Regions from separate parts of the Paenibacillus sp. J31R30 genome, predicted to be linked through region 2. Evidence: riboswitches for the same ligand, from Rfam matches in the RefSeq annotation. Region 2 holds a riboswitch; each other region holds the start of a gene.
What was found. A riboswitch is a leader RNA that binds a small molecule or an ion and turns the genes downstream of it on or off. The one in region 2 is predicted to bind cobalamin.
Positions count from the first base shown of each region.

Region 1: another riboswitch for cobalamin. It lies ahead of metE (5-methyltetrahydropteroyltriglutamate--homocysteine S-methyltransferase); the one in region 2 lies ahead of AC58QO_RS24315 (ABC transporter substrate-binding protein).
Region 3: another riboswitch for cobalamin. It lies ahead of AC58QO_RS31845 (S-layer homology domain-containing protein); the one in region 2 lies ahead of AC58QO_RS24315 (ABC transporter substrate-binding protein).

Region 1 is NZ_JCAUAV010000006.1:233,693-241,531, reverse strand. Features, by position in the region: gene rph (ribonuclease PH) at 1-390, shown strand, start outside; gene AC58QO_RS21550 (XTP/dITP diphosphatase) at 374-1,021, shown strand; gene asnB (asparagine synthase (glutamine-hydrolyzing)) at 1,093-2,937, opposite strand; gene AC58QO_RS21540 (DUF4023 family protein) at 3,128-3,241, shown strand; gene AC58QO_RS21535 (hypothetical protein) at 3,462-3,593, shown strand; gene metE (5-methyltetrahydropteroyltriglutamate--homocysteine S-methyltransferase) at 3,649-5,949, opposite strand; cobalamin riboswitch at 6,101-6,300, opposite strand; tRNA gene AC58QO_RS21525 (tRNA-Arg) at 6,469-6,542, opposite strand; gene AC58QO_RS21520 (hypothetical protein) at 6,708-7,619, shown strand; gene tig (trigger factor) at 7,730-7,839, shown strand, end outside.
Region 2 is NZ_JCAUAV010000009.1:11,918-19,756, reverse strand. Features, by position in the region: gene AC58QO_RS24335 (Lrp/AsnC family transcriptional regulator) at 1-215, shown strand, start outside; gene AC58QO_RS24330 (aminotransferase class I/II-fold pyridoxal phosphate-dependent enzyme) at 230-1,429, shown strand; gene AC58QO_RS24325 (aspartyl-phosphate phosphatase Spo0E family protein) at 1,520-1,777, shown strand; gene AC58QO_RS24320 (hypothetical protein) at 1,838-2,365, shown strand; cobalamin riboswitch at 2,398-2,550, shown strand; gene AC58QO_RS24315 (ABC transporter substrate-binding protein) at 2,716-3,732, shown strand; gene AC58QO_RS24310 (FecCD family ABC transporter permease) at 3,732-4,769, shown strand; gene AC58QO_RS24305 (heme ABC transporter ATP-binding protein) at 4,775-5,551, shown strand; gene cobT (nicotinate-nucleotide--dimethylbenzimidazole phosphoribosyltransferase) at 5,575-6,657, shown strand; gene cobU (bifunctional adenosylcobinamide kinase/adenosylcobinamide-phosphate guanylyltransferase) at 6,690-7,250, shown strand; gene cbiB (adenosylcobinamide-phosphate synthase CbiB) at 7,287-7,839, shown strand, end outside.
Region 3 is NZ_JCAUAV010000020.1:30,088-37,926, forward strand. Features, by position in the region: gene AC58QO_RS31820 (LysR family transcriptional regulator) at 1-36, shown strand, start outside; gene uptA (undecaprenyl phosphate transporter UptA) at 150-749, shown strand; gene AC58QO_RS31830 (thioredoxin family protein) at 824-1,390, shown strand; gene AC58QO_RS31835 (MBL fold metallo-hydrolase) at 1,410-2,033, shown strand; gene AC58QO_RS31840 (hypothetical protein) at 2,653-2,931, shown strand; cobalamin riboswitch at 3,072-3,266, shown strand; gene AC58QO_RS31845 (S-layer homology domain-containing protein) at 3,428-7,839, shown strand, end outside.

The DNA.
Region 1 (7,839 bases), on a different contig from region 2:
GGCACGCGCACAGCGTCCATTACGGGAGCATTCGTAGCTATGGCTTTTGCGATTAATAAGCTTGCCACTGATAAGAACCTAGCTAAGTTTCCGATCAACGACTTCCTTGCTGCTGTCAGCGTAGGGGTCATTGGAGATACGCCGAAGTTGGATCTGAATTATGAAGAAGATTCTAAAGCAAAGGTTGATATGAACGTCGTTATGACGGGTCAAGGTCAATTCGTTGAAGTCCAAGGTACGGGTGAGGATGCACCTTTTTCCCGTAAAGAGCTTGATGAATTACTAGCACTCGCAGAAGCGGGTATTAACACGATGATTGAAGTGCAGTCGGGTGTGCTAGGACCGATTGCCGATCGTATTCGAGGTGCTCAGCATGCGGCTACAAAGTAATTTTGTCGTCATTGCAACACGTAACGAGGGCAAGGTGAAAGAGTTTGCGAAGCTTTTCGGAGCCAAAGGCTATAAAGTTCGCAGCTTGGCGGATTATACAGATTTACCGGAAATCATTGAGAGTGGCTCTACCTTTGCTGAAAATGCTAGGATCAAAGCCCAGATTATCTCTGCACATCTCCATGTACCAGTTCTAGCGGACGATTCTGGCTTATGTGTAACAGCATTAGGCGGTGAACCTGGTGTGTATTCAGCACGCTACGCGGGAGAAAATGCAACAGATGCTGACAACAATGCGAGGCTGCTCCAAGCTTTAAAAGAGCTGAAGGAGCGAAGTGAGTTGACGGCTGGGGAAGGCCATCCTCCATTGCTGAGCGAGGCTTCCTTCGTTTGTGCGCTCACTTTGATTGACCCTGTGGCGAATGAAATCATCGAAGCAGAGGATGTCTGCCAAGGCTACATCATTCATGAGGAGCGTGGCGAGAGTGGCTTTGGCTATGATCCCTTGTTCTATATTCCATCGCTTGGCCGGACGATGGCTGAGCTGAGCATGGAAGAGAAGAATGAAATGAGTCACCGCGCCAAAGCCTTGCGCATGTTTCTAGATCAACTTCCTGATCAAAACAGCTAAGATACACAGAAAGACCTGCAACCACGTGAATGCGTGGCGGCAGGCCTTTTTTATTTTTTCTTCCATGTCATCTATCGAATAGATATTTTATAAGTTCTTAACCAAGTATCCACTTGAGCCAAGTAAGCGAATAGCTGAGGCCCTGTCATTAACTGCCCAAACCAAGGGAGGTCGAAATCGTTCGACTCCGAGCTGGCGAGTGCGCGAATCTTTTTGACATCGATGAAAGGTAAAAGAGGAGACGACGGATCATCGAGAATTTCCAGCACCCATTTTCGCACGGCGGTTAAATAGTTCGGGTTATGCGTTTTCGGATAAGGACTTTTCTTCCTTGTCAGCACATCTTCAGGCAATACACCTCGTAAGGCTTGACGCAAAATCCCTTTTTCCCGATCGCCGGATGTTTTGATTTCCCATGGAATGTTCCACACATATTCAACGAGTCGGTGATCACAGAACGGGACGCGGACCTCGAGGCCGACGGCCATGCTCATGCGATCTTTACGATCAAGCAACGTAGGCATGAAACGCGTAATGTTCAAATAAGACATTTCCCGCATGCGATTCTGCTGCTTCGTTTCCCCAGCTAACCGCGGTACCTCGCTCAAAGCTTGCTGGTATCGATTACTGACATACTCGACAGGCTTAATCCAATCGACGAAGTCAGGCGCCAGCAAGTCAACTCGATTCGCCAGTTTGAGTGACCAGGGGAACGTATTCGCTTCAAGTGCTTCTGTATTGTGGAACCAAGGGTAGCCACCGAATATTTCGTCGGCCGCTTCACCTGAGATAGCAACTGTCGCACCCTTTTTAATTTCTCGGCAAAATAAATAAAGGGACCCATCGACATCGGCCATCCCTGGTGTATCGCGCGCTATCACAGCTGTCTTCAGAGATTCCACAAGCTCAGGTGTGTCAAACTCGATGTAATGATGCTCCGTGCCGAGGTGATCGGTCATCCGCTTGATCCAAGGGGCATCCGAGTTCGGTTGGAACAGGTTGGCTTTAAAATGCTTATCATTATCCTTGTAATCGACTGAAAAGGTATGAAGCGGTCCTTGCCCGCTTTCTTTGTAATGAGCCGCAGCGAGCGCCGTGAGTGCGCTAGAATCCAATCCGCCGGACAGCAATGTACAGATGGGAACATCTGAAACCAGTTGACGTTCAGCGGTATCGCGAAGCAACTGCCCAACCTGCGCGGCTGTAGCAGGGATATCATCGGGATGCGTGTGGCTTTCGAGCTTCCAGTACGTTCGAATGGATAATCCATTGCGATCAAAAATGGCAAATTGACCTGGCTTCAGCTCTGACATATTTCGATAAATCCCATGTCCTGGCGTGCGAGCCGGTCCCACTGCGAATATTTCAGCAAAGCCTTCAGCACCAACCTCTGCTTTGAAGTCAGGGTGAGCTAGAATCGCTTTTGGTTCAGAGCCGAATAACAATACACTATCCTGATGGGAATAAAAAAGTGGCTTAACACCGAGTCTATCCCGCACTAAGGTCAGGGACTGCTCTTGGTCATTCCAAGCGGCGAAGGCAAAAATGCCGTTCAAGCGGTCAATACATGCTTTTCCCCACTCGATAAAAGCCACAAGCAGCACTTCGGTATCGCACGTCGTGCGGAAGTGGTGACCGCGGAGCTCGAGCTCCTTTTTTAACTCTGGGGCATTATAGAGTTCGCCATTATATACGATGGTATACGTATAGTCGCCTTGTTTACGGACCATAGGCTGAGCGCCATTCTCAGGATCCATAACACTTAGACGTCGATGTCCGAGGGCACAATGCTGTGAAATCCAGGTACCTGAAGCATCTGGTCCACGCAGTTGGAGCGTTTCCGTCATATTTTCTAGAATGGACGGGTACCCGGTCAAGTCTTTCCGCCAATCTATCCAACCCGTTATTCCGCACATAGACGTTCCTTCCTTTCTTTTGAAGAGAGCATAATGATAAAGGGTATGCAAATGAAAGGTATTAAATGTCTGTCCAGAATCCGGTGGAGCAAGCAGGGCGTGCTTTTTGTAGAGATTGGTTGATTAAATTACGGGCTGCTGTGACATTCTAAAGGGGTAATGCCATTCTTTCTTCAGGAGGCGAGTGCTCATGGATAGTCATTTCATTAGCAAGCTGCATGAGAAGCAGAGGAAAGCCGAGAAGAACAAAAGGACACAAGGTGACGGTCATACAGGCAAAAACTTGCCTCATAAGATGCACTAACGTCGTTTGGCATGAGCAAGAGCCTGCAGGGAGTAATCCCTTCAGGCTCTTTGTTATACAGGCTCGGAAAGCGAGCTACTGTCAGCGATCGCCGAGAAATAGGCTCAAAGTCCTAGCTTAACCCCGCGTCATCTTTACTCCTAGAATATCCAGCATATTCAGCACGGAACTTCCCATACTAATGTAGCGTTCATTCTATGAGTAGAAGGAGTTGCTTATCATGGGTAAGAAAAAAGGTATGGATCAGAAAACGCAAAGCACCATCGACCACTCGAAGCAATCATCTCGTATTCAATCGAATCTGGATTCCACGGAACCAGGTCACCACCAGCCGAACAGGCCATCTGTGTAAGCGGATGATCTTCAAAACACCCTTGCTTGCAACAGCAGGGGTGTTTTTCTTTATATTAGGAAGATATCAATTCACTGCGGCTTTCTCTAAAGAGCTTGGCAGCCTCGACCATCACGCGTAGCGCAGCAATGGTCTCTTCTTTACCTCGTGTTTTCAAGCCACAGTCCGGATTAATCCAGAACAACTCTGGCTCTAACACCTGAAGAGCACGTTCAATCATTTCTACCATTTCTGTTACTGAGGGTACGCGCGGACTGTGAATGTCATAAACCCCAAGCCCGATTCCTTGGTCATACGTATGCTCCTCGAAGCTGTGGATCAGCTCACCATGACTTCGTGAGGTTTCGATCGAGATGACGTCGGCGTCTAGCGCGCGAATGGCATCAATAATGTCATGAAACTCGCAATAGCACATATGCGTATGAATTTGCGTCTCATCGCTTACGGTTGCCGTCGACAATCGGAAGGCGAGTACAGCCCAGTTCAGATAAGCTTGCCAATCACTTTTCTTTAATGGCAGACCTTCTCGCAGAGCGGGCTCATCCACTTGAATCATCTCAATGCCTGCTTGCTCCAGCGCTTCTACTTCGTGCTGCAGGGCCAATGCGATTTGGTAGGCAACCTGCTCGCGTGAAATATCGCTGCGTACGAAGGACCAGTTCAGAATCGTAATGGGTCCTGTTAGCATGCCTTTGACTGGCTTTGTAGTGAGTGATTGGGCAAATTTCGTTTCTTTGACCGTCATCTCTTGCACGAATTCCACATCGCCGAAAATAACAGGAGGTTTCACACAGCGTGAACCGTAGGATTGAACCCAGCCGTTGGAGGTAAATGCAAAGCCATCCAACTTTTCACCGAAAAACTCGACCATATCCGTACGCTCAAATTCCCCGTGTACAAGCACATCAAGTCCAAGCTCATCTTGGAGTTTAATCCACTCTGTAATCTGCTGTTGAATGAACGATTCATATTGCTCGGGCGTCCATTCGCCGCTGCGCCAATTTTTACGAGCATTCCGGACTTCAGCTGTTTGCGGAAAGGAGCCAATCGTTGTAGTCGGCAGGAAGGGTAGTTGCCATTTCGCTGCCTGAAGGCTTCTGCGCGTTGTGAAGCTGCTGTTTCTAGTGGAGCGTTGTTGACCGATATTTGCAATCGCTTGCTGGACGACAGCCTTATTTCGGTAGGAGGAGGCATTGAGCCTTGCAATGGCCGTTTGATTTATATCTAATTCCAATTGAATGAAATCTTGGCTGTGTTGAATGGCTTTTGTCAAGATAGAAAGCTCTGTCAGCTTTTCTTCAGCGAATGCTAGCGCATCCCGCAATACAGGCTCTAGTTTACTTTCTTTACGAGTTGAAACAGGAACATGCAGAAGGCTAGACGATGGCTGCAGCAGCATACGCTCATAGGGAACGATAGCTTCAAGCTGGGCAAGGAAAGCAAGCTGATTGCTCAAATCCGTCTGCCAAATATTGCGTCCATCCACAATGCCTACGCCAAGTACTTTATCCGTGGGGAAGCCATGTGTTTGAAGATTGCTCAAGTTCAACTCATACCCATGAATGAAATCTAATCCGATACCATGGACGGGAAGGGAAATAAGTTCCTCGTAATGATCGACAGCGTCAAAATACGTTTGCACCATCATTTTAAGTGTCGGAGCAGCTGCCGCAAGCGTACTGTAGATGTGTTTTACACGTCTAATATCTGCTGGACTCAGGGATTGCACGAGAATAGGCTCATCCAGCTGTACCCATTCCACACCTTCCTCCGTCAACTCTGTCAAAATACGTGAATAAAGCGGTAGAAATAACTCGATTAGCCCATCGATTTCTTCAGTTTTATAACCCTTAGCCAGCTTAAGAAAGGTAAATAGGCCAAGAACAACAGGCTTGCCGTTAATGCCTAGCTTTTGTTTAGCCTCTCTGTATGCCTCAAGCGGTTTGTTGATTGTGAGCGCTGGCCGTGCATCCTGTAACTCAGGAACGATGTAATGATAATTGGTGTTGAACCATTTGGTCATTTCACAAGCGGTTGCACCTTGACTGCCGCGAGCCATCGCATAGTAAGTGGCAAGTGGAACTTCGCCGCCTTCATACGGGAAGCGCTTTGGAACTAGTCCGAACATGGTGGACGTGTCCAGCACGTGATCGTACAGGCTGAAATCGCCTACAGGGATAAGGTCGATGCCTTTCTGCTGCTGCAGGCTTAGGTTCTGAAGTCGAATGTCCTCGATTTGCTTTGTAAAATCATGCTCATCCAGTTTGTCGGCCCAGAAGGCCTCCAGCGCTTTCTTCCACTCGCGGTTCTCGCCAATTCTTGGGTATCCTAAATTGCTATTGATCAGTGCACACATGGGATCATCCTCCTCAAATTTTGCTTCAAACGAATCACGGAAAATCAAAAAAAGGGCATCTCCAACCTTAATAAAAAAGGTTAAAGATACCCTGTGTATGTGTATACAGTGTTTACTATCTCTAACACCTCCCTATCTCCCGTAGGTAAAAACAGTGCTGTCAGAATTAGGCAGGTCTCCTGGCTCCAGAATCCTCGTCAAACGCTAGCCTTCCCGATCTTTCGATCAGTGGCACCTTAAGCGTCGACTCCTCTGTTACAGTGGCGGGACCGCGTCGGTATTACACCGAACTTCCCTTTTAAGCTCTCGTTTATTAGGCTAAACAAGAGCACCTATTCCCACAATATGCAATTGTTGAATACTATACATGAAATCTTTAAGTATGCAAAGAGTTTTGTTTTACATCGGCAGCTTCTCCATTTTTCAAAATTCTTCATTGAAAAATAAAGAGTTTAATTGGATCTGCCTGCGAAAAACAAAAAAGACCGCGATTTCTCGCGGCCTTTCCTTTTACATCTACGTCCCAGGAGGGATTCGAACCCCCGACCGCACGCTTAGAAGGCGTGTGCTCTATCCAGCTGAGCTACTGAGACATACCTCACTTCTTACCGCCTGGACATGATCCGTTTGGCGAAGCAAGAGTTATAATATCATATCGATTTATAAGAAGTCAACACTTCTTTTCATATTTATTTTTGCAATCATTTGGGTGATAGAGTAAACTGTCACAAGCGAGACCACGAACTGAGGTGATCCCTATGTCTGACCCTACGGCTAATAATGTCATTCTTTTTCCTAAAACAGAGAAGTACTACGAAGATGAGCTGACGAGGCTGTTGCGCTCCGAGCAATATAAAGAAGCACTCGAGATGCTTACATTCCTCCTGCAGTTTCCCAATGTCGAGTCGAGTAAATCCGAGCAATGGGAAGCTCTGCGCCACTGGCTGCTAACCATGTTTCCGGAAACGATGTTTCCAGCTACAGAGACAGAGGAAGAGGATTCGGAGGAAGAATCCGCCTTATTGCGACAGTACATTCATGATAAAGCAGCCTCGGATGATGGAGCATTCATACGCAAACTTCAAACCATGCTTCATGAGGGTACTTTAGAAGAACAAGTTAGTGCCTTGGAGCAGCTTGCTTATATCGATCAGTCCGAAGTGAGCCAATTCGTGAGGTCCTGGCTTTGCGAAAGGCCCAGACATCCTCATCTGCAATTCAAAGCCCTTCAGACGCTTAAACAAATGGGAGAGCATGGATTCATTGAGTTTCCCAAGCATGGTAAAACGGTTCTCGTCGAAATCGAGGAGACACCTCTGGCAGCGGAGGATTTTCCATTGCGAATTCGTGATATGATTCGCAGAGTCGGGGACATTAGTGAAATAAGCCAGCCTGACTTTGTCTACTTTGCAACTCAGACTTGGCAGGAGTTTCTTGCCTATGCGTATGGCACATCGATTTACACAGAGCTGCTTAGGACAGAAGAAAGTGCAGTAGACGTGTGGGCATCCGCGCTGCATGCGATTTTGCAGGATAAATTATTTGGTACGGTGGATCGAGAAGAGTTGCTAGAAACCTACGGAATAGTGGATGCCATGACGCTGCAATGGAAGCGGGCGCATAACGTGCTTAGCGCATTTGTGAAGCAATTTAGCCCAGATCCTAGCTAAGATCAAAGCTGGCTTGAAATGAAAATGTTATATGGTATAATAGAATGGTTATAATGAGCTTAACGTGAAAAATATATGTCATGGTACATTTTTGGAGGGGAAGGCATAAAATGAAAGCAAGTTGGGAAAAAATAGAGAAGAACGTTGGCGTTCTTGAAGTTGAAGTTGGGGCAGAACGTGTAGCAGATGCTTTGGATAAAGCATTTAAGAAGGTATCAGC
Region 2 (7,839 bases):
TCAAATCGGTTTATCTGATGTCAGGAGCGTACGATTTACTTGTCGAGATTGAAGGAAGTTCATTGAAACAGGTTGCTTCATTCGTATCCAACAAGTTGTCGCCGATTGATCGAGTTCTTTCCACGAAAACAAATTTCATTTTGAAAAAATACAAACAAGACGGCATTATTTTCGAAGATCAGGAAGATGATCATCGGATGCTTGTTTCGCCGTAAGGAAGAGGTAGCGTATGATCAAGGATGAGACTATTCAAACAAGTAAAAAATCCATGCAGGACTACCTCGCTCCTGCTGTACGTGAAATGAAGCCTTCAGGCATTCGTAAATTTTTTGATCTTGTAAGCAATAGCAAAGAGGATATTATCTCCCTGGGTGTTGGTGAACCGGATTTCTCCACACCATGGCACGTTCGCGAAGCTGCTGTTCATTCCTTGGAGCGCGGCAGAACCAAATATACGCCAAACTCTGGTATCCCTGAGCTCCGCGAAGCCATTGCGAACTATTTGTATACATCGTTTAAGGTCAAATATGAGCCATCGAATGAAGTGCTCGTGACGGTTGGCGGCAGTGAGGCTATCGATTTGGCGCTGCGCTCACTGATTACACCGGGGGACGAAATTCTGATTCCGGAGCCTTGTTATATTTCCTACTCGCCAATCACAGCCATTAGTGGCGGTGTGCCAGTTGGTATCGAAACGTTCGCCAAGGATCAATTCAAGCTAACGGAAAAGGCACTTCGTGATGCGATTACGCCACGTTCCAAAATTTTGATTCTTTGCTACCCAAGCAATCCAACAGGCGGCATAATGACTTATGAGGACTGGCTGCCGATTGCCAAAGTTGTCGAAGAGCACGATCTGATCGTCATTTCCGATGAGATTTATGCAGAGTTAACGTACGGTCAGAAGCATGTGAGTTTCGCCGCGGTTCCAGGGATGCAGGATCGGACGATTCTCGTTAGCGGATTCTCCAAGGCTTTTGCCATGACAGGCTGGCGGATGGGGTATGCTTGCGGTCACCGAGAGCTAATCTCGGCGATGACCAAGATTCACCAGTATACGGTCATGTGCGCGCCAGTCATGGGCCAAGTAGCTGCACATGAAGCGTTGACGAATGGATTGGAAGAGAAAGATCGCATGATCGAATCTTACAATCAACGGAGACGATTGGTTGTTAGAGGCTTCCGTGAGGTAGGACTTGAATGCCATGAACCACAGGGCGCATTCTACGCGTTCCCAAGTATTGTGGCTACAGGATTAACCTCCGATGAGTTTGCACAGCGTCTCTTATACGAGTCAAAAGTTGCTGCTGTGCCTGGGGATGTATTTGGATTAGGCGGGGAAGGTTTCCTGCGTTGCTCATATGCTTACAGCGTTTCCCAACTTAACGAAGCACTAGAAAGAATTGGTAATTTTTTAAGGAAATTATAACTTTTGCAATATATTTTTGTAACAAATTCATATATTCATAGGCGATTAAAACTGGTATTCTTATAGTGAGGAGGGATGAGCGTGGCTTTTATGGAATATCAGCTTACTAACTTTCAGAAGCAATTTCAAATTCGTGAGCAAGAGTTCGGACAGCGTTGGCTGACCAGACATGCCAAGAAGCAAAATTCCCTAACTTTACTAGAAGAAGAGATCAACACATTGCGCCGTAAAATGGAACAGATGGTCATGGAAGGCAGAGAAATGACATCTGATGAAGTTGTTGAATTAAGCACGATGCTGGATCAAAAAATAAATGAATATATGACATCTGGAAAGAAAAGTCGGTGAAAACCGACTTTTCTGGCGACTATCGATAAGAGAGAGTACACGACGGAGGGAAATACTTACATGAAGGCGAAATGGCTATTCGTTGTATTGTTAGGCATGATGCTGGCGCTTACTGCATGTGGTGGACCGAAAGCAGATGTTTCCGTATTTATTATGGGACCTAATGGTTTTCCAAGTGAAGCGGCAGAGAAGATGGAAGTTTCCTTGAAAGCTAAGGTAGGCGAATTGCCTACTGTGAAGCTGAATACATCCCCTATTTTTTCAATGGAAAAAATGATTGTCGAGCTGGCTGCTGGTGGGAATGGGATCTTCATCTTGGGAGAAGAACAGTTCAAAGGCTTGAGTAACCAAGCGGGATTCGTTTCATTAGACAACACGATTAATCCGGCAGATTACCCTGATGGGGTTATCGAAATCAAAGAAGAAGGCAAGTCCGCAGAGAAGCATCTATATGGTATTCCGCTTACAGGGAATAAATGGATGAAAGAGCAAGGCTATGAAGGCAAAGGTTTGTACGCGTTCATTCCTCAGAATGCTCCGAAAATGGACGAGGCTTTGAAAGTCATCAAAATCATTGCGCAAAAGTAAGAGAACGTCTATAATCGACAAATAGCTTGATCGTATAATTTGCAATCATAGGTACGAATAAGCTTCCGAATGGAAGGTTATTCGTTTAGGGGAAGCCGGTTCAAATCCGGCACGGTCCCGCCACTGTAATCCAGTCTTGCGAAAGTCTGGAGAGTCAGGATACCTGCCTATGATGCCGTTACAACATCCTTCGAGGAAAAGGATCGCGTTAAATCAGGAAGCAGCGTACGTAGGTCCGTTGCCCAATACCGCGATTTATCGTCCCCTTGTTCCTAGTGAACAAGGGGACTTTTTTCAATTGGCATGGAAACGAAAACGAAAATGAATGAAGAAGAAAGAGGGTTTATTTGATGACACAAAGCAGGATCAAGAAAGGTCTTATTCTCACATTAGCGGTTGCAACAGCGATTTCTTTAGCAGCATGTGCCAAAAAGGAAACAGAAATCTCGGATCCATCGAAACTTGGCGGTGAGGGGACGAAGGCACCAACCACGACTACATCTTCAGCGCCTGCCGCAGCGAAGAAAACGACATACCCATTGAAAGTGAAGGATGCAACAGGTAAAGAATTTACTTTCGACAAAGCCCCAGAACGTATAGCATCGGTCTCCCCGTCAGAGACAGAAGCACTATTTGCAATTGGACTAGAAGCGAATATTGTGGGCGTATCTGACTTCGATGATTATCCAGAAGCGGCTAAATCGAAGCCGAAGCTAGGCAGCATCACCAAACCCAATATGGAGGCCGTTATTGCTTCCAATGCCAATCTTGTGTTCACTGGTGTTTCCATGAGTGCAGAATCCGTAGAGAAGCTTCGTGCATTGAACATTAATGTGTTTAAAGTTGAGCCCAAAACGTTAGATGATGCCATTAATAACATTCAAACCTTCGGACTCATTACGGATCATCAGGAGCAAGCGGAAAAGGTTGTCACTAAAATGAAAGCAGATCGTCAGAAGGTCGTCGATGCTGTGAAAGACGTGAAGCAGCCCAATAAGAAAAAAGTATATATGGAATTTGCACCAGGCTGGACTGTGGGAAGCGGAGAATTCATGGATGAATTGATCAATATCGCAGGTGGCATCAACGTTGCTAACGATAAAGCAGGTTGGTACGAAATCAGCGAAGAAAAGATCATTCAACAGAATCCAAATGTCATTTTATTCGCAAATGGGATTGTGGACTTCAAGAGCAAGAAGCCGTTAGAAGAAATCATTCGTACGCGCGGTGGGTGGGATGCCATTGATGCCGTGAAAAATAAACGTGTGATAGGGCTCGACCAAAACTTGGTAAGCCGCCCAGGTCCGAGATTGACGGATGGTTTATTGGAAATGGCGAAAGGCATCTATCCTGAACTGGTGAAATAATGAAAAGAAAATTGATGCTAGGAGGAGGAGTAGGCGTTATACTCCTTCTTCTTTCTATTGTTGTGAGTTTATCCATAGGTTCAGCTCAGCTTCCTATTTCGCATATTGTGGGGATACTGGCAAAGCATCTGCCTTGGATAGGAAGTCACATCGAGGTGAACTGGCCGCAGTCATCCGAACAAATTATGAATAAAGTACGAATCCCGCGTGTGCTGCTGGGTATTCTTGTTGGGGCCGTGCTCTCCATAGCTGGCGCTGGATTCCAAGGGGTTCTGCGCAATCCGCTCGCCGATCCTTACTCGCTTGGTGTCTCATCAGGGGCATCGGTAGGTGCTGCATTTCTTATCTATTTTGGGCTGCAATTGGCCTGGTTCGGACAATGGTCGATCCCGATTGTAGCTTTCGTGACGGGGTTAACTTCCTTGTTCTTGGTCTTGAAGCTGGCCATGATTGAAGGGAAACTGAAGATGGAAACGCTGATTTTATCCGGCGTCGTGATGCAAGCATTCCTAGGCGCGTTCGTATCGTTCTTGGTATCCATTTCGAATCAAACGATTAATGAGATTATTTTTTGGCTGATGGGCAGTCTAGCGATGCGAGGATGGTCATATACGTATATGATTTCACCATATCTCTTGATCGGCCTAGTCATTCTTCTAAGCTATGCGAGATCGTTAAATCTGCTTGCATTGGGCGAGCGCCAAGCTGCTCATCTTGGCGTTCATGTGGAGCGTACGAAGTTAATTGTGTTGATCGCTTCTACGTTGATTACTGCAGCTGCTGTATCTGTGGCAGGGGTTATCGGCTTCGTTGGACTGATCGTACCGCACTTAGTGCGTCTGCTGGTTGGTCCAGATTATCGATTGATTATTCCCTTATCCGCGATTGGCGGGGGGATTTATGTATTATGGGCAGACACCCTAGCTCGCACGCTGCTTAGTCCTACGGAAATTCCGTTAGGGGTTATCACGGCGTTTCTAGGTGCACCGTTTTTTGCTTACCTGCTCCATAAAGATAAGAAAACGTTAAGAGGTTGATAACGATGATTAAAGTGGAGCAGCTCTTTCAGAGTTTTCAGGAACAACAAGTCTTGGATCAGATAAGTTTTGAGGTTCAGCAGGGGGAGTTCTTCGGGATTATTGGTCCCAATGGCAGCGGTAAATCTACTTTGCTGCGACTTTTATCAGGCATGGATCCTGTTTTGAAGGGCAGTGTGCTTTTAAAGGGTCAGAAGGTATCTTCGTATTCGCGAAAGGAGCTGGCCAAATGGCTCGCAGTTCTTCAGCAGGATGCTTTGCCCCCCGTTGGATTTACGGTTCGTGAAGTCATTGAGATGGGGCGATATCCGTTCCAAAGTTGGCTTGGCGAGGATTCGAAGGAAGCAGATGGACTGATAGATGCGATTATTACAAAGCTTGAACTAGAAGCGCTCGTAGATCGAACAATTGAGCGTTTAAGCGGAGGAGAGCGTCAGCGTGTTGCACTAGCTAAAGTGATGGCGCAGCAGCCGAGCTTGCTTATGTTGGATGAGCCAACCACCTTTCTAGATATCGGCTATCAAATTCAAATGATGGATTATATTCGAAATTGGCAGCAGGAGTCGGCGCTTACGGTCGTAGCTGTGCTGCATGACTTGAATTTGGCGGCGCAATACTGCACGCGATTGATGATCGTACATGAGGGGCGGGTAACCGCCATTGGAACGCCAGAAGAAATCATAACGAGTGAACGAATTGCAGAAGTGTACGGGACAGAGCCGATTGTATTGAAGCACCCCGTAAGTGAAGTGCCGCAGATTATCTTACAGCCTGGGAAATAATTGAATACCGGAGGATGATAAGGATGAACAGATTACATACCTTGATTAACACGATTGAACCTATCCATCATGAGGTGGCGCATCAAGCCAACGATCATTTGAACCAATTGACCAAGCCGCAAGGCAGCTTAGGAAAGCTGGAGGATATCGCTCGCCAAGTTGCAGGAATAACAGGAGAAGTGATGCCGACTTTTGATAAAAAAGCGGTTATTGTCATGGCTGGTGATCATGGTGTTTGTGAGGAAGGCATTAGTGCCTTCCCAGCGGCAGTGACACCGCAAATGGTGCTCAATTTCCTGTATGGCGGTGCTGCTGTTAATGTGCTGGCTAGACATGCCGGTGCTGATGTGGTTTGTGTGGATATGGGGGTCAATGCGGAGCTGGAGCATCCGAATCTCGTCTCGCGCAAAGTAAGAATGGGCACGCGCAACATGGCGAAGGAAGCGGCTCTTACGCTGGATGAGACGATTCAGGCGATACTAGCAGGGAGCGAGATCGTGGACGATTTGGTGGCAAAAGGCTACCGACTTTTCGCCACGGGTGAAATGGGGATTGGCAATACAACGGCAAGCGCAGCGATTTTGTGCGCGTTGACGGGGTTAGACACAGGCCTTGCTGTGGGCCGTGGAACGGGCATCGACGATGCGACTTGGCTGCATAAGCAGTCGGTTGTGAATACAGCGCTGGATGTGAATGGATTGCGCGGGGCGGGTGCAAGTGCGAAGGATGGCTCAACCGCCGAATACGCGCTTGAGGTGTTAAGCAAGGTCGGCGGATTAGAGATCGCCGGACTCGTTGGGGTGATCTTGGGCGCAGCGAAGCATCGCTGCCCGGTTGTTGTCGACGGCTTCATCTCGTCGACAGCGGCGCTCGTGGCGAGCCGATTAGCTCCGCTAAGCGCGTCCTACATGCTCGCCTCGCACTTATCGCAGGAGCAGGGGCATACGAAGCTGCTCGAGTCGGTTGGCCTCGCAGCGATGCTGCAGATGGATATGCGGCTCGGCGAAGGTACGGGAGCTGTACTTGTATTCAACTTGATCGATGCCGCAGGCAAGATCATGAAGGAAATGGCGACGTTCGAAAGCGCAGGCGTATCGCGAGGGTAACGAGAAGAAGCAGAGAAGGAGGCGAGGGCGCCATGGCGGTTCTGGTAACGGGCGGCGCGCGCAGCGGCAAGAGCTCCTTCGCGGAGAAGCTGGCGATGCATCGCAGCAAGCAGGGGGTGTACATCGCGACCTCCCACATCTACGATGAGGAAATGAGGGAGCGTGTGGGGCTGCACCAGCAGCAAAGGCTCCTCTCGGGGTTCCCTTGGGAAACCCGAGAGGAGCCGTATGCGCTGCGGGCTTGCCTCGAGCAGCTGCACGAGAGCGGCGAGGGGGCTGTGGTGTTAGTCGACTGCCTGACCCTGTGGCTGACGAATTGGCTGCTTCATTACGAAGCAGCTAGTGACGCCGTTCAGCTTGTAACGAAGCAACTGGATGAGCTCGTGGAAGCCGTGTCCTCCTACAGTGGACAACTCATCCTGGTTACGAATGAAGTGGGTGACGGCATTGTGCCGGAATACCCGCTAGGGCGTCAATTTCGAGATTTGGCCGGTCGGATGAATCAACGCGTGGCTGAAGTTTGTCAGCAAGTGTTCCTGGTTACGGCAGGTATCCCGATAGAACTCAAGAGTAGAGCTTATGTTTTAGACTAATAGAGCTTGAAGTAAGTACGGAATGGTGAAGCCCTTATGTGGATATACACTTGGCAGGAAATCGTCTGGATGACGGCTTCTGCGATAGCTTTGGATTGGATGATTGGTGATCCAAAATGGCCCACTCATCCCGTAATAATCATGGGACGTTGGATTCGCTGGGTGGAGGACAGGCTGCACCCAAGAGAGACAACGAGTATGCTAGTAGGTAAGCACCCTAAATGGCTGCAAATGAAAGGCGTACTGCTCACTCTTTCCACAATCACACTGAGCTTTGTTGTGGTTCTTGTGCTGGTACATTTTGCTAACGATATTCATCGTTGGCTTGGATATGTCGTTTCCACTTGGCTGATCTCCACAACTGTGGCGGTCAAAGGTCTGAAGGATGCCGCGTATCTGGTCTACAATCCGCTGCGCGAAGGCAATCTCGCGGATGCTCGCAAGTACACCGGCTATATCGTAGGCCGGGATACGGATGCGCTCCACGAGGAGGAGCTCACGCGAGCCGTCGTGGAGACGGTCGCGGAGAACATCGTGGACGCGGTCATCGCGCCCTTGTTCTACGCGCTCATCGGCGGGGCGCCGCTCG
Region 3 (7,839 bases), on a different contig from region 2:
TATTTTAACGATGAGTTGCATACAAGTAGTGGTTGAGAGCCTGTCTATGATAGAATGTGGATGAGATCATTAAAATAAGAGTTTTTATTAGTTAGCAGTGTATGGTTACAACGAATGGGATGGAAAGCGAAGCGAAGAGAGGGTTACGAATGCATGATTTGATTAATACGGTTTTGGTGTATTTGGAAGGCTTGGGGTACTGGGGGATTTTCCTTGGACTGATGCTAGAGGTGATTCCGAACGAATTGCTTTTAGCTTATGCAGGGTATCTCGTATCCAAGGGCCAAATTAACTTCGTGGGGGCTATGCTTTGCGCGGTCGTCGGGGGGACGTTGGCTCAAATCGTTTTGTATTGGATTGGACGCTACGGTGGCAGGCCGTTTCTGGAGAAGTACGGCAAATACTTGCTGATCAGCAAGCATCATATCGATGTAGCGGAAAGCTGGTTTAACCGGTATGGGACGGGGATGATTTTTACAGCGAGATTTATCCCGATTGTACGTCATGCGATCTCTTTGCCAGGCGGAATGGCCAAAATGCCGTTGGGCAAATTCTCCCTGTACACGGGACTAGCCCTAGTTCCTTACTCCTTTTTGTATATTTATTTGGGCATGAAATTGAAGGACAACTGGGAGACCATTGGCGAGTATGCAGGGCCTTATATTAAACCTTTGATTCTGGCAGCGGTCGTGCTGACGATCTTGTATGCAGGCTATCAATTTTATCTCAAAAGAAAAGCGAAAGTCTAGCAAGGTATTTGGCGGTTTCGTTTGCTTTTGATACAATGAAAGAGAATATGGATGATCTTGGGAGGATGAAATCAATGAGTACGAATCTTGCTAGTAAGCTGCGCACAGGCTTGAAGCCGCAACAGTTTATCGATGGTATGGAGAAAAATAAAGAGCAATTCCAAGCGTATTACGATGGTTTCGCATGGGACAATGAAGAGGATAAGGAATATTTCGAATCCCTCAATAATCGCGATGATCTTCGTTGCTTGATTGTTGCTGCTGACTGGTGTGGAGACGTTGTTCGCAACGTGCCTGTTGTTTTCAAGGCTTTGGAAAATAGCGGCGTGCCGACAGAAGTTCTCATTATCGAGCAAAATTATGATGTGATTGATCAGTTCCTAACAGGCGGCGGGCGTGCGATTCCGATCGTTATTTTCACAGATACAGGCGGTTTCGTGCTTGGACACTGGGGTCCTCGTCCTAAGAACGTGCAAGCGGTTATGACGCAATTCAAGAAAGAAAATCCAGATCGCGATGCGGCAGATTATAACGAAAAAATTCAAGTAGCCAGAGCCGAAATGGGCCGTCAATATGGCGAAGGTAACGGATATCATGCTGTTATTGTGAAGGAACTTCGTTCATTGATCGAGTCGTTCTAAGAGTGAGGGTGGCAACACGATGATCAACATTCAATCCTTCGTTCTAGGTCCGGTTCAGACGAACGCATACTTACTGTCGAATCCAGAGACGAATCAAGGTATTATTATCGATCCAGGCATGAATCCCAAGTCGCTGATCAAAAAGATCGCCGACATGGATATCGTTGCGATTCTGCTGACGCATGCGCATTTCGATCACATCGGTGGTGTAGACGAAATTCGTAAGCTCAAGAACTGTCCGGTGTATATTCACGACCTGGAAGCTGATTGGCTGACGAATCCGAAGAAAAATGGCTCCGCACGCTGGCCTGATCTTGGCGCTCCGATTGTTACGGATCCTGCGGAATTCGCGCTGGATGAAGGGCAAACACTGGAGTTTCTGGGCATCCAGCTCAAAGTGTTTCACACCCCAGGCCACTCTCCTGGCAGCGTGAGCTTCTTGTATGAGAATCACCTGTTCAGCGGTGACGTGCTGTTTAAGCTGTCGGTCGGTCGTACCGACCTCCTCGGTGGAGACAACAATACCCTGCTGGATTCCATTCAGGATAAGTTGTTCCTGCTGGACGACGATGTCATCGTCTATTCGGGGCACGGCGCGAAAACAACGATCGGCTTCGAACGTGAGAATAACCCATACGTGTAAGGCTAGTAGGACTGCTCCCTCGATGAGGGGGCGGTTTTTTTTGTGAGAGGGTGTTCAGGTGAAATCTGTGAACTAGGTTTGAAATGACCGCGTAAGTGGTCAAAGCTGCTAAAAGGCACTTATTTTCAGGGAAATGAGCGAAACGGAGGGAAATAAGTGCGAAAGTGCAACCTTTTGGACCGAAAAGGTGCTCAGAAGAGGCGTGACGGAGGAAATAGTTGCCTTTTTGCACGTATTTTAGATCGAGCGGTCAAGCCGCTAGAAAAGGTTGTCTTTTTGCACTTTTGCAGCCTTCACAGCTGCATTCAAGAGAGGCTCCGCTATATTTATGGCTGGAGCGTCCCTTTTTTGTGCTGGAATGGGAGAGGCTGTGGTGATGAGCGGCAGTTGCCAAAGCTAGCTGGCTAAGCCTAATTCGTATGTTGTTTCGCGCATATGCTCGTTCGCCCATGACACCCACCCAATTTATTAAGTAACTGGGTGTTTACCGTGTGCAACGTAGGTGGTTCCCCATAGACTGATGTTGTAAGCTATTCACCCAACTTCAACAATAACTTTCAAGTTAAACCGCAAGCTTGTGAAAGTCCCTGTAAGGAAAATATGAAGGAGGTGCTCTCTCATGGAACATATAAAAGTTCCGAATTACCCAATGCAACCAATGCCAATGCCAATGCCAACCCCGATGCCAATGCCGATGCCGACTCCGCTTCCAGCTCCTGCGCCTATTATGCATCAACCGATCCACTTGCACGCGTCCTACCAACAAACTGAATTTGTATTCCCAAAACCAGTTCACACGCAAGCAGTTGCTTGTCCTCCGAAAAACAATTCGGCTGCTAGTATCCTAGTACTTTTCATTTTGCTAGTTATCATTACGCGTAGCATTTGTAAGTATTAATTTACGGATTGCACGGGTAAAAGAGGAAGGTAATCCCGCAGGGCTGTGTGTCCTGATGGGGTTGCCTTTTTTTTGTTTTGAAAAAAAGGATTGTCTATTACGATGAAGTCATGTACAATTCGTCATGATTACAGACAATTTCATAAATTAGCTTATTAGGTGCTTTCTGCTGAATCTAGCGGAAGCTTAAAAGGGAAGTTCGGTTGAAATCCGATGCGGTCCCGCCACTGTAACGCTGAGCTTACAATTATAGCCACTCTCGATAACAAGAGGGGAAGGAGATTGTATAAGCGATGAAGCGAAGCCAGGAGACCTGCCTTGTAAGTATTCTATTTTTTTTCCCACGAGGATGGGAGGAAGATGTTTCTTTGCATTTGCCAAAAAGAATGTTTAATCGTTGGATTAACATGCATTCTTACAAAGACATCTTTCCTCTGTTACTCAGGGAAAGGTGTTTTTTTTCGTTTACAAATTAGTAAGGGAAAGAGGTATGCAGATGATTCGTCGTTATATGTCAAAATCGTTTATCGCACTGTTTATGTCTTTTATGCTCTTATTTTCTTCATTAGGGACATTGTTCGTCTCAAGTAAGCAGGCTTTGGCTGCTACAGATACAGGTTCGGAAACATCGGTCTCTGCCAATGTTTATTTGGCGAATGCCAAAAATTATTATGATAGTACAACGAATAAGGTTATGGGCAACTTCCTAGACACACTGTCTTTTAGAGGAGCATGGGGAAGTGATTTTACAGGATATACGTTGCCTGTTGAATTCGGGCAAGATTTCACAAGCAATACTGCCTCCGGGTTTGGGGATCGCATTTTAGGCGTGCTGTCCGTAGGCGGGAATCCGTATAAAACAGCGACCGGACAAAATTTGGTGCAGGCGCTAGTTGAGAAACAAAATGCGAATGGATATTTCGATAGCAGCAATCTTGCTATCCATGCGTGGGCAGTTATCGGACTTAATGCGGCCAACGCTTCACAATATTACAACGAAGGTAAATTGGCTTCCGCCAAAGCTTATGATAAATCAGCTGCAATTAGCTGGATCATTAGTAAGCAAAATGCTACAAGCGGAGCAATTGGGAGCAATCTCAGTAGTACGAGCCCTGCTTTAATCGCACTGGCAGGTGCCAGAGAAATGAATGGCGTAGATGCAGCGATTCAAAAAGCCGTAGCCTATATCAAAACACAACAAAAAAGCTCAGGTGACTTTGTAGGCGGTTTTGGCTCCAATATGGCGGATACTTCTAATGCTGTTATGGCATTAACCTCGGTTGGCATTGATGTGACTAGCAGTGACTGGACAGTCAATGGTGTCAATCCGTTAAGTGTGTTCGCCAAATACCAGTTGGCAGCTGGTGGATTTGCAAGTACAGTGGCCAACCTAACTAACGGCACAGTTAATGCCACCGCAACGCAAAATGCGATCATCGCTTTAAGCCAAATAGTCTCGGGTGTAAGCGTATGGGATAAAATTAAATACGACGTAGATGTTACTGCCGATCAAGGGGCCGTTGATCTTGATTATGCTTTTTTATCGCTCGGCGATACCAGCTATACGACCAATAACCTCTCGTTACCAATAGCGGGGTCATTTGGTTCAACCATAACATGGTCATCGAACGACGCAGCAGTGACTTCCAGCGGAATTGTTAACCGGCCTGTGTTCCCTGCGGATAATAAGGTCGTTAGCCTGAATGCAACCATTACCAAAGGCGGAGCCACATTAATTAAGCCTTTCACGATTAGAGTCATTGCTTCCATCGATAAGATTACAGCTGGTTACTTACTCAACCAATCCCAAAATTACTATAATGTCGTAAAAAATAAAAATCTGACTTCCTGGTGGGATTTAGGTGCGGTTTTCGGCGGTTGGGGATCTGTTAACGGTTATACGTTCCCTTCCTATACAGGACAGTTAACGGCTTCACAACCTACGGATTATGCTGGACTTATTCTGGGCTTGATCAGTTCAGGTAAAAACCCGTATCAAACACCGAGTGGGCAAAATATTATTGAAGAGTTTGTGAGAAGCAAGCAAGGTACAGGAGGCTCGTTCTCTTCTTTAAGCAATCAGCAAATGTGGTCGATTATCGCCTTAAATGCGGCTAATGCGGAGAACATTTATAATCGTACGAATCCGGCTACGCCATACGATAAAAAAGGCGCAGTTCAGAAGCTGATTGCCATGCAATCAGTGAGCGGTTCCTTTGGCAGCTTAGCAGACTATACAGGCATGGCGCTTATTGCTCTTACCGGCTCCAGAGAAATTGAGGGCGCTAATGATGCGATTGCGAAGGCAATCCATTATTTGAAAAGCATCCAGTTGCAAACAGGGGTGTTTGCTGCTGGCTGGGGTAATGATAACGGAAATACGGATGCAACCGTTATTTCCGGTTTAGTTGCCGCAGGAGAGGATCTGACAAGCCCCGCCTGGATAGCAGGCAGTAAAACGCCAATTGATACCTTGTCTCAATACCAGAGTACCAATGGTGGATTTAAGTATAAAACTTCGCTGGGTGTAGATTCGATCGCTTCCTATCAAGCGATTATTGCTTTAGGAGATCTAATTACTGGAGATAGTGTTTGGAAAAGAATAAAAATGGCGGCTCCATCTTTGCCTAACGACGATAAACCGTCATTGGCTGAGATAAATACGGCTATTGATACTGCTTCAAATTATTTTACAGGAGCTAAAGGAGTAGGGGTTATAGATGACTGGATTGCCATTGGTCTAGCAAGATCAGGGCAGAAGCTGCCAGAATCCTACTACCAACACTTAGTAAACTATGTTAGTGGAGTTCAAGGGGAGTTTGACCCGGTAACTGACTTAAGTCGTACGATTTTAGGTTTTACGGTAGCTGGTGGCGATGCAACAAATGTTGCCGGATATAACCTCATAGAGAAATTATATAACTATAGCCAGATGGCCACGAATGGTACCAATGGACTTATTTATGCGTTAATCGCGCTAGACTCTAAAAATTATCAAATACCTGATAATGCTTTATGGACAAGAGAAAAGCTTTTTAATGAGCTTATATCTAAGCAGCATACAGATGGTGGTTTCTCCTTATTTGGCGATATGAGCGACTCTGACATTACGGCGATGGCTTTAATCGCACTTGCTCCTTATCGTAGCAACCCAGCCGTAGCGGATAACATTGATCATGCAGCTAATTGGTTATCTGACCATCAACTGGAAAGCGGGGGGCTCCCAACTGCTTGGAGCAGTGAGAGCAGCGAGAGTATTTCCCAAGCGATTATTGCTTTAACCTCAGCTGGAGTAGATCCGACGGGACCTAATTATACAGCGAATAGCGGTGTGAATTTAGTAGAAAGACTCTTGCAATTCCGTGTGGAAGATGGTGGCTTTAAACATACCATGGATGCTGCAAATTCTAACGGAATGGCAACCGAACAAGCTTTGCAGGCCATAGTAGCCTACAAGATTTTTCGAGACAGCACTGGGGAAGAGCGATTATATGATTTCACCAAATCATTACCAGGGCTTGAACCGACGTTAGCAACTCCGCAAGTGAGTATTCGTATTGAGGGGCCAGAATCTCGTATTGCCGAGGGCAGCACAGTGGGCGCGACCGTCCTTCAGGCACTTGAGTCGTTTACATCCGCCAAAGGCATCGAATTCCAAAAAGAGATGCAATGGGGAGCTCTTAAACTAACCATACAAGGCATTCATCCTTCTGATGAAACAGGAGGGTTTTGGGATTATGCCGTTCATAGAGGAAATACATGGATTACGTCTGCTACGGATACTAGCTTTTCTAAAGTAAATCCAGAATTAATCACGTTAAAGCCCCATGATGAGGTTATTCTCTTTTACACCAATGAATGGATGGCACCTCCTGCGATGCCGATCGATTCCATTACGATTGAACCGGTAACAGGTAGAACGCTTTACGATACTGATTTCAATGTTAAAGTTCAAAAGACCGAAAAAGGGATCGATACGAAGCTTTATCCTGTTGATGCGGCGAACGTTATTGTAACGATAAACGAGGATTCAACAGGCACAGTAGTGGCGTCTAAAACAACGGATGCTAATGGGAAAGCATTGTTTAGTAAGCTTCCTGTAGGACATTATACGGTTTCAGTGTCTGGCTATGTTCAAAGTGGTACACCAACAGTGGTTTATACGACTGTGCCATTAATTAATTTGAGGGAGTTATCGTTACCGAGTGGGAATGATGAACCTACGATTACGATTGCAGCAAGCGATCCGGGCAATCTTATTCCTATCACAAGTGCGGATGCCCATAAAGAAATAACGGTAAACTTACCAGCTGATAGCAACGCAGAGGTTCGACTGAATCTGTCTGCAGGAACTGCCCTTCCAGCAATTAATGCTGTCAAAGGGAATGTATCCATGGTCATCCCTCAGGGGGCACAGATTATCGGAGGGGATTCATCAGCGTTATCCTTAATTACAGCTAATGAAACTACGAATTCAGTCATCATTGGACAGGTAAACACACTCATTCCGGATGGTAAGAAGCTTGATGCTATTTCAAAAGCGATCACAATTGGCGGCAATAGGGGAGTCCAATTTGATCAATTTATCGCCTTAACCTTTAAAGGCATGAACGGGAAGAATGCGGCCTATGTTCAGAATGGATTCCCTTATACCATTCAGAAATATGCCAATGATGCAGCAGGAATCGCCAGCGGTAAAAATGAGTACGCGTATGATAGTGGAAATGATCTTATTGTAAAAACCAAACATTTTACAGACTTTATTGCCTACACGTCTAGCGTGGTTGAAACGCCGGGTGGTGGTACACCTCTGCCAGGTAAACATGTAACGTTATCAGTAGATAAACTAACAATTAATAAAGGATATGTTATACCTGAATTAAGTGTTGAATTACAGCAAGGAGATAC